Regions from separate parts of the Pseudoalteromonas sp. SR45-4 genome, predicted to be linked through region 2. Evidence: riboswitches for the same ligand, from Rfam matches in the RefSeq annotation. Region 2 holds a riboswitch; the other holds the start of a gene.
The links. Region 2 has a riboswitch for lysine ahead of dapA (4-hydroxy-tetrahydrodipicolinate synthase). Riboswitches for the same ligand answer to the same signal wherever they lie in the genome.
Positions count from the first base shown of each region.

Region 1 (4,946 bases), on a different contig from region 2:
GATGCTCAAACTCAACCAAACTTGCCATATAGGCAATTATATGGCGTTGTTGCCCCAGCGAGTAACGCTGTGCGTCGCTCACAAAATGCGGTTGCACCGCAGTTAGCATATTGTCTACGCCATTTTTACGCACTAGCCCAAGCACTTTTGCAGCTTGGCGGGTAATTAAGTTATTACGGCGTAGTTCTTCACGCAGCGGCATTAGCATGTCGGCACTTTTACGCAGGCTTTCGCGGCCGATTAAATGCATTTCGAGAATACGGGTACGTAATTGCTCTAGCATGCGTTTGTCGGTATATGCTTTACCCGATTGCTCAATATGCTCTATTTGCGTACTAATTTGCTGCTCTATAAGATTAAAGCAGGCATGAAAATCGCCTCGAATATCAACCATTTCTAGCATTGGCTCTATGTATTCGTCAAACGCTTCTATTACCGCTTTATAACGCTTTTGCAGCGATTGCACCGCGTTATTAGATTTAGCTTGCTCAACAATATTTAAAATGGCGTTTTCGTTGTGTGCGTACAGTTTCATTATTTTGCGCACCCGATCATCCATAATACGGCTAAAACGGCGTAAGTCGTCAAAGTCTTCCACTTCGCCCGCGTTAGCTAAGCGATCGCCAAGGCGGGCTAAATCCTCTACTAATACGCTAATTTCTTGTGCTAAACCTAAATGTTCTTCTTGCAGTAAAAATGTAGCAAAGTCGGCAATGGCACGGTTTATTTCAAGCTGCGAAGATTTCGCTAAAGGAATTATAATATCTTGATTTAACAAGCGATTAGTTTCTTTATAAATACGCTCGTTATGCCATGTAGGTTGTTTTTGTTTAATGGCATTTTGCAAATCTTTAATACTAAAGTCTGCCATTTTAAAACGTTTAAATAATAGCTCTAGCACCCCCCAATGTTCGCTAAGGGTATTTAATAGCTTTTTAGCTGGGATCATAAGGCGTTTATACATCCTAGTATGTTGTTAAATAAGTAGCTAAATAAGCTAGTTATTCGTAATTTTAATAGCGCTGATAGCTATATGGTATTCGTTTTTACAACGATTTAATAATAGTTTTTACCAGGTCATAGTGATAACATCCGCACCGAAAATAGGCACACGAAATGTGCGGCTCTATTTTCTTCATAGGTTCAATTTTTACATTATTCCAAAGGTTGTTCAATTATCATGGTTTCCTCTATTATCCTGACTTTAATAGCGATTGCATTTTTGCTGATCGTTATTGAGGATATAATCCACGTAAACAAAGCTAAAACGACACTTTTTTTTGGTACGCTCTGCTGGATTATCTCTTTTATCTTCCCTATTAATGGGCAAAGCCCTGATACGATTCAATCACTCCTTAATCATAATATTTTAGAAATTGCCTCCTTATGGTTGTTTTTAATGGCGGCAATGACCTTTGTTGCCTATTTAAACTCAAAAGGGTTTATCGAAAATATTGTTAACCGGATTATGCCAAAACGAATTAGCGAACGTAAGTTAATGTTTTTGGTTGGTGTTTTTGCATTTATATTCTCTTCTATTTCCGATAACGTAACCGCTACGCTTATATCTTTAGCGGTGGTTTTATCATTAAAACTTGAAGCCAAAAAGCTAATTAGATACGCCACGCTGATTATCTTTGCGGTTAACTCCGGTGGTGTGTCGTTAATTACCGGCGATGTAACCACGTTAATGATATTTTTAGATGGCAAAGTAACTATTAGCAATTTGTTATTGTTAATTGGGCCAGCATTTGTAAGTGTGATGCTGTTAGCCGCACTGTTGTCAATTGGCTTAAATGGCCAGCTCGACTTTACTAAAACCAAGCAAAAACGCATTGAAAAAACCGATATTACAATTGCAGTTATCTTCTTATCTACGGTTATTGCTACCTTAACACTGAGTGTTTTATACAGTGTACCGCCATTGCTTACCTTTTTGTTTGGTTTGTCTATGATGTTTTTAGTAGCGCAATTTTTAATGCGCAAAAAAGACATAAACAAAGACATGATAGATTTCATTCGTGAAATAGAATACGACACCTTGTTGTTTTTTGTAGGTGTATTATTACTGGTAGGAGCGCTAAAAGAAGTTGGTATGTTAAGCCACTTTAGCGACCTGTACACAATAATGGCACCTGAATACGCAAACTATTTAATGGGTATATTGTCGGCAGGCGTTGATAACGTACCACTTACAGCCGCGTTATTAAAAGCAGATATAGTAATGACACAACAGCATTGGCTGTCGTTTACTTATGCCACAGGCGTAGGGGGCTCTATGTTAATTATAGGCTCAGCGGCGGGTATTATTGCCATGAGTAAAGTTAAAGAACTGACCTTTATGAACTACTTACGTTTGTCGTTTTATTTATTAATTTGTTACACCGTAGGCTATACCGGCTCCTATTTTATGGCTGGTTTTGTTTAATATTAGTTATTAAAGTGCTTGACAGCTAGATGTCTAAACGATAACTTTCAAAGCCCCAGTAAAGTATTGAGCTTTTCAATATATTGCTGGGGTTTTGTTTTATTAGTGATTGCTGAAATAGCCATTAATACAACATTCAGAAGAGGTGCGATACTTAGGTATTTAATGTGAGGTGACGAACGCCGTTGAGCATTAAAGAGGGAAGTACTCGCCGAGAAAAATAACACGTCGTCGTCGTTGTTTTTCGGTTTATGGGGCTGAATCCTCAAAACTGTCACCAATATAGGTGGAGAGCTTCTGGCAGTGAATTTTCTTACCTTATATTTGCTGCCAAGTTCTTCTTGTTTTATTACGGTTTGGATGCCGTGAAAGGAGACGAAATGACAACCCAATCAGTGCCACATGTAGTATTAGGCAACAAATCAAATTATACCGTTGCTAAATTTGGCGGCACCAGCGTAGCTAACTTTGCAGCTATGGATCACAGTAGTAAAATAATAGTAGCAGATAAAAGCGTGCGTATTGTTGCACTAAGCGCCAGCGCAGGAGTCACTAATCATTTAGTTGAGCTGTGCAATAGCAGCCTTAGCGAAGATGAGCGCCAAGCGCATATTAACGGTGTGCTAGCGATTCAGCAGGCTATTTTAGCTGAATTGAGTTTAGATACCGATTTAGAGCAGGGCTTTGCCCAGACGTTAGCGGCATTTGAAAAACTAGCCAGCCAAACGTTACAAACAAAAGCGCTACATGACGAGCTATTAAGTTTTGGCGAGCGATTATCAACTTATTTATTTACCCAAGTGCTGCGCTCAAAAGGTTTAAATGCAATACGCTTTGACGTGCGTCAAGTGCTTAAAACCGACAGTCAATTTGGCAAAGCAACCCCTAATGTTGCAGCTACTGCACAAGCGGCAAGCGCATTACTTGTTCCGCTGTTAGACGATCAAGTAATTGTTACACAGGGCTTTATTGGCAGCGACGAACACGGCCAAACGACCACTTTAGGGCGCGGTGGATCAGACTACAGCGCGGCATTACTGGCCGAGGCTATTCATGCTAAAAGTGTACATATTTGGACTGATGTAGTGGGTATTTTTAGTACCGACCCGCGTTTATGTGTAAAAGCCACGCCAATTGCACGCCTCAGCTTTGACGAAGCCGCCGAAATGGCTACCTTTGGTGCAAAAGTATTGCATCCGGCAACTATTTTACCCGCCAGCCGCAGCCATATTAATGTGTTTGTAGGGTCGAGCCGTGAACCTGAGCGTGGTGGTACTTGGATTGAGCGTGAAAAGTCGCAACTGCCAGGAATCCGCGCAGTAACACAACGCAAAAACCAAATATTACTTACTCTTAAAAGCCCAGAAATGCTATTAGCTAGTGGCTTTTTAGCACGAGTATTTACTATTTTAAGTGAGTTTAATATTTCGGTAGATTTAGTGACCACCTCTGAAATTAGCGTAGCAATAACACTTGATAACGCGCCTAATGCATCGCGCCCAGAGCTTGATCAGGGGTGTTTAGATAAACTTGCTGAGTTTTGCCATGTATCGGTAGAAAATAACTTAACTTTAGTGGCGCTTATTGGCTCAGAAATACAGTTACGCCAGCATGAAATGAACTTAATGCAGGTATTAAGTGACTTTAATATACGGCTAATTTGCCACGGTGCAAGTAAGCATAACTTGTGCTTTTTGGTCGAGCAAGGCGAATCCGACAACGTAGTGCAAGCTATTCATAGCCGACTATTAGAGAGCGATTGCGCGGCCTAATAAAGCTAAATTAATAAGAGAGCACTGCCAGTCAGTGCTTTTTTCACTCACTACACTTATATCAAACTTACCCACCACAGCACTGCTGGCATTAAGCTGCGCGCAAGTTAATTCAGTAAACACATTAGGGCTTAGCAACTTGGCAATAGGGCGGCTGGTGGCTTTAGCGAGCGCTTCTTTTAAGGTCCAAATTCTAAAAAAGTGTTTAGCTTGATCCTCTGCATTGGCAGGCTTGGTGATCAGCGCAATTTCATCGGTATGATAAAAATGCTTTGCGAGCTTTTCAAATGGGCGCTTTGTGCTTATTTTTTCAATATCGAAACCAAACTGGGCTTTTGTAGGGTTAAGTGCAGCGCCAACAAAACCATTAGAATGCGATATACAGGTATTAATAACGGTGTGGCTGTTATTAATGTGTAGCGCTAATTTACTTGTTTGTAGATTAAACTCTGAACTTATATTGCACGGCTGAATGCTTGCCATATTAGGGTGCGAGGTTATAACTAAATACTTAAGTAATAATCGCGTGGCTAAATATTCTTGCTTGGCCGAGACACTTTTACGGCGGTTTATTATTTGCAGCTCAAAAGGGCTTAAATAATCAGGCAAATTATATTGGCTTATATCGAGCGTTTTAGCGTCAAACAATAAAATAGGGCTTTTATTGTTACTAAAAGGCTGATTAATTTGCAGGGTGTTTTTAAAGTAAAGTGAACTCATAAACGCTCAAAATAATAATAAAATTT
Region 1 is NZ_JACJDO010000006.1:38,820-43,765, forward strand. Features, by position in the region: gene H5058_RS04380 (hypothetical protein) at 1-949, opposite strand, end outside; gene nhaD (sodium:proton antiporter NhaD) at 1,181-2,428, shown strand; lysine riboswitch at 2,561-2,733, shown strand; gene lysC (lysine-sensitive aspartokinase 3) at 2,809-4,200, shown strand; gene H5058_RS04395 (4'-phosphopantetheinyl transferase superfamily protein) at 4,177-4,920, opposite strand.
Region 1: another riboswitch for lysine. It lies ahead of lysC (lysine-sensitive aspartokinase 3); the one in region 2 lies ahead of dapA (4-hydroxy-tetrahydrodipicolinate synthase).

Region 2 (4,946 bases):
GTCATAGTCGGTAATATTAAGTGCCTGCCACTCTGTACAACCGAGTCCAAATGGCGTGAGGCTATCGCCACCTAGTGGATTTTTTTCGCCCTCGGGCCAACGTAACTGTACGCGCAGTAATACCTGTAGTTGACAGTTTTGTAGCTTGGCTTGCTCATTGAGCCAGCGAACTTGATTAAGACTTTCGGCAACAAAAGTACGTACGCCGCGCTCAATAAAGTGTTTAATTTGTTTTGGGCTTTTAGCTGGCCCGGTGTTGAGCACGCGATCGCTACTAACGCCTTGAGCAAGTACTTGCTCAAGCTCGCCTTTACTGGCTACGTCAAAATTAAACCCGGCGTTATCTAAGCATTGAATAATTTTAGACAGCGGATTCGCTTTAACCGCATACCAAAGTTTTACCTCGGTTTGTGCGACCAATTGTGCCAAGTGACTATTTAGCGTATCTAGGTCGTAAACAAAAAATGGGCTATCGAGTTGGCTTGATAATTCATTAATTGCCGTTTTAACGCCCGTGCTCAAAAAGCTCATTAACGTAAAACCTCTTCAAGTAGTAATGATGCATCACTTTGCTCATCGCGGTACTTAACAATTAACGCGCACGACATGCTTAAACCTTGTGCACGCGCCCATTCGTTTGAAGCAGGGCGAGAGCCTGGTATTACAATAGCGTACTCAGGAATTGGCTCGCCTTTGTCAAGTTGGCGCTCGTTTACACAGTCGTAAACCGGAATTGTGGCCGATAAACGCACACCAGGGGCAAGTACTGCGCCTTTTTTAATTACTACGCCTTCAACAATTACGCAGCCTGCGCCAATAAATGCATCATCTTCAACTACCACTGGGCTGGCACCAATTGGCTCTAACACACCGCCAAGTTGCACGGCTGCGCTAAGGTGGACATTTTTACCTACTTGCGCGCACGAGCCAACTAAAGCGTGACTATCTACCATAGTGCCTTCGTCAATGTATGCGCCAATATTTACATACGCTGGTGGCATAATAATAGTGCCTTTAGCTACATAAGCACCACGGCGAACGTTTGAGCCACCCGGGACCATACGTACGCCATCGGTGGCACTAAACTGTTGTGGCGCTAAGTTATGTTTATCAACAAAGCCACCGACAAATTCGGTGTTTGTACCATTTTTAAAGGCTTCTAAAATACCCTGTTTTACTGCAACGTTAGCCTGCCATTGGCCGCTTTCGTTTTGTGATGCTGCGCGTACTGCGCCCGACTCTAAATTATTTAATAGTTCTAACCAGCTCATTATAAAAACCTATGTTTAATGCCAAGATAAAATGGTGTTGTTTGCTTGTTCAATGCACGTTGTTTGCGTTAATTCGAGGTGAGTTAACGGTGGGCGTAAATACGAACTCGTTAATCGCCCTTGTAAATGCATGAGTACTTTAACGGGAATGGGGTTTGCTACAGTGAACAAGCTACTGATTGCGCTTGACCACTGAGTAAATAAATTGGGGTATTGGCCACTTAGGCTACGCTGTACGAATTCGTGAGTTTGTAGCGGCCAAGCATTAGCTGCTACCGATACCAGCCCTTTAGCGCCGGCTTGGGCAAAGTAGGGCATAAGCGCATCGTCGCCGCTAAAAATAGCTAAGTTAGGAGCCGCTTGACGGTAAGCTTCAAATTGCGCAATGTTGCCACTGGCTTCTTTAAGTGCCCATAGGTTTTTATGTTGTTGTAGGTTTTGAATGGTTGCCACTGGAATATCGACAGCGCTTCGCCCTGGTACGTTATAAAGCATACAAGGGTGTTTACTTATATTTAAAAGGCTTTCAAACCAATGGGTTTGCCCAATTACACCGGGCTTTGCATAAAGCGGCGAGCCAAGTAAAAAGCTATGAATAGGCAAGTGGTTACAGTATTCAACCCAGGCTAATTGCTGTTTGAGGTTCATACCACCTACAGCCACCATTAAGGGTACATTAGGCGATAATTGGCACACGTGTTCAACAATGGCTTGTTGCTCTTTAAGTGTTAAGGCTAAGCCTTCGCCTGTGCTGCCTAGTAATAAAATAGCATTATTGGCAGCGGCTTGCTCAGCAACCAAAGTGGTTAAGGTGCCATAGTCGATTGTACCGTTTTGATTAAACGGAGTAACGAGCGCCGTCCAGACTGAGTAGTCATCTAAATTAAAGTTTTTGATCATCTCTCGCGAACTTATAGAATGTTCGGTGAGTTAAGAAGCTATATAGGAAAGAGCCGCATTAACATCGTTCGAACAAATACCCACGTGTAGGGTATGTTATAATTCGAAGAGCGAATGGGCTTAAATAATAGGGCGCACGGCCTTATTATACTAAGACCAGAAGCTCTCCACCAAACTAATAAGCTACGTTTAAATAGCTATTGGTGACAGTCGCTAGGATTCAACCTAGTCGCCCGAAACAACAATGACACAAATATTGTTGTTTCTCGGCGTTGATTCCCCTTACGTATGCTCAATGGAGTTTGTGCTCCTAACATACGCTACCTGAATAACGCACCTCTTCCAGCCCTTTATATTTGTACTGCTAGCAATACAAATATAATTAAATAGGGTAAGTGCAATGATTAAATCATTTTAGCCATCTGGGTGTCAAGCAGCTAAGTGCAGATAGTGTCATCGATTTTGGTAACGGTTACGTATAAGGACAATTTCCCTTAAACTAGGGGGTAATCGCGGCGCGAAATTTGTAACTGCAAAATAAGGTTTCAAGCAGATGGAAAAATTTAATGATATTTATCAGCGAGCAGTAGAGCGAAAAGGCTCAACACAAATGCTACAGCAACTACTCGCTAAACCTGCATCTAAGCGACAATTAGTAGCTTTAAGTGATGATGATTGGCTGGAAGAGTTTACGCGCAAGGTTTTTCAAAGTGGCTTTTACTGGTCGGTTATTAACAGCAAGTGGGCAGGCTTTAGAGAGGTTTTTTGGCAGTTTAGCGTTGAAAAATTATTAATGATGCCACCCGATATGTTGGAGCAAAAAGCCAGCGACGAGCGTATTGTTCGCAATTATAAAAAAGTAAAAACGATCCCCGAAAATGCGTTCATGATCCATGAGGTTACCCAGCAACATGGTAGCTTTAGTCAGTTTATTGCAGACTGGCCAAGTGAAGATATTATTGGTTTGTGGGCGTACTTAAAAAAACACGGTGCACGCTTGGGTGGAAATACCGGCCCTTATACTTTGCGTGCATTGGGTAAAGATACCTTTTTATTATCGCGGGATGTTGAGAGTTATTTGCGCGCGCACAAAATTATTGATGGTGGCTTACAAACTAAAAAGTCGTTAACTGCAGCGCAAGCGTTCTTTAATGAATTACAGCAACAAAGCGGTTTGAGCATGCAAGAGCTAAGCTTAATTATAGCCTACAGTGTAGGCGATAATCGTGTAGGTATAAGCCAACAACAGTAGAGGGTAGTTATGAATTTAATGCCAAGGTACAGACAAGTAGCCGACAATTTTGCAATTGAAGATCGCCCATCTAAGGTGGCCGCCCCACAGCTATTACTTTGGAATGACAGCTTAGCTAAAGCGTTTAATATTAATGTCGTTCCTGAGTTACGGGCCAGTACTTTTAGCGGCAACGAACAGCAAGTAATTGCAGCGGTTGCACTGGGATACTCAGGGCATCAATTTGGACATTTTTCACCACGTTTAGGCGACGGGCGTGCTCATTTGCTAGGTGCAGTAGAGGATGCGCAAAACCAGTTGTGGGACATTCAATTAAAAGGCTCTGGTGCCACTCCTTACTCTCGTGGTGGCGATGGCCGCTGTGCACTTGGCCCAGCAATTCGTGAATATATAATGAGCGAAGCAATGCAAGCGTTAGGTATAAAAACTACGCGCTGCTTAGCTGTGGTTGGTAGTGGCGAAACAGTGTACCGAAACCCACCTCAACCTGGCGCTATTGTAACGCGCTTAGCCAGTAGCCATATTCGTGTTGGCTCGTTTCAGTATTTAGCAACGCAAGGCGACGTTGCAGGGCTTAAAAACCTTGCCGACTTAGCTATTGAGCGTCATTACCCAAAAATTCAAGCAACAGGACCTGAGCGCTATTTAGCATTTTTAGCTGCAGTGATTAAAAACCAAGTTGAGCTGGTGGTTAGTTGGATGCGAGTAGGCTTTATACATGGGGTAATGAATACCGATAATACGCTGGTTAGCGGCGAAACTATCGACTATGGCCCATGTGCCATGATGAACAGCTTCGATTTTGATACCGTGTTTAGCTCTATTGATAAGCAAGGGCGTTATGCATTTGGTAATCAACCTAATATTGCTAACTGGAACTGCGCCCGCTTAGCTGAGAGTTTAATACCGCTTGTAAATGATGACGACGAACAAGCTGTGGCGTTAATGACCCCAATAATAGATGGTTTTGCTGAGCAATTTAATGTTGAATTTAGTGCAATGTGGGCAAAAAAACTGGGCTTAGCTGGCACAGATACAGAAGATAAAGAGTTAATTGCAGAGCTATTACAGTTATTAAAAGAGCACCAACTCGACTATACCAACACGTTTGATGCACTAACCGAGTCTTTAACAGGTGGAGTGAGCATACCAGTGGTATTAGTTCAGTGGGCCGGTAAGTGGCAAAAACGTACCGATGATCGCAGCTATACCGTAATGCGCGCAGCTAATCCGCGAGTTATTCCTCGTAACCATGTGATCGAAAAAATACTTAGTGAGTATAATAAGACTGGCTCAAGTGAATTACTGCATGAGTTTATGCAGGTTATGCACACACCTTATGAAAATACTGACAAATTGGCAAAATTTCAGGATGCACCTAGCAGTGATAAAGAGTATTATACTTTTTGTGGTACTTAATTATTAGATTGAAATTTAAGTTGCTGATCATAAAAGCTCATTTAGCGGCTGCAGTGATGATTTATTATTGAGAGAAATATAAACTCAGCTAGTGAAGTCGGTAT
Region 2 is NZ_JACJDO010000009.1:57,834-62,779, forward strand. Features, by position in the region: gene H5058_RS06150 (PLP-dependent decarboxylase) at 1-531, opposite strand, end outside; gene H5058_RS06155 (2,3,4,5-tetrahydropyridine-2,6-dicarboxylate N-succinyltransferase) at 531-1,271, opposite strand; gene dapA (4-hydroxy-tetrahydrodipicolinate synthase) at 1,287-2,171, opposite strand; lysine riboswitch at 2,324-2,521, opposite strand; gene H5058_RS06165 (DNA-3-methyladenine glycosylase I) at 2,725-3,423, shown strand; gene H5058_RS06170 (YdiU family protein) at 3,433-4,842, shown strand.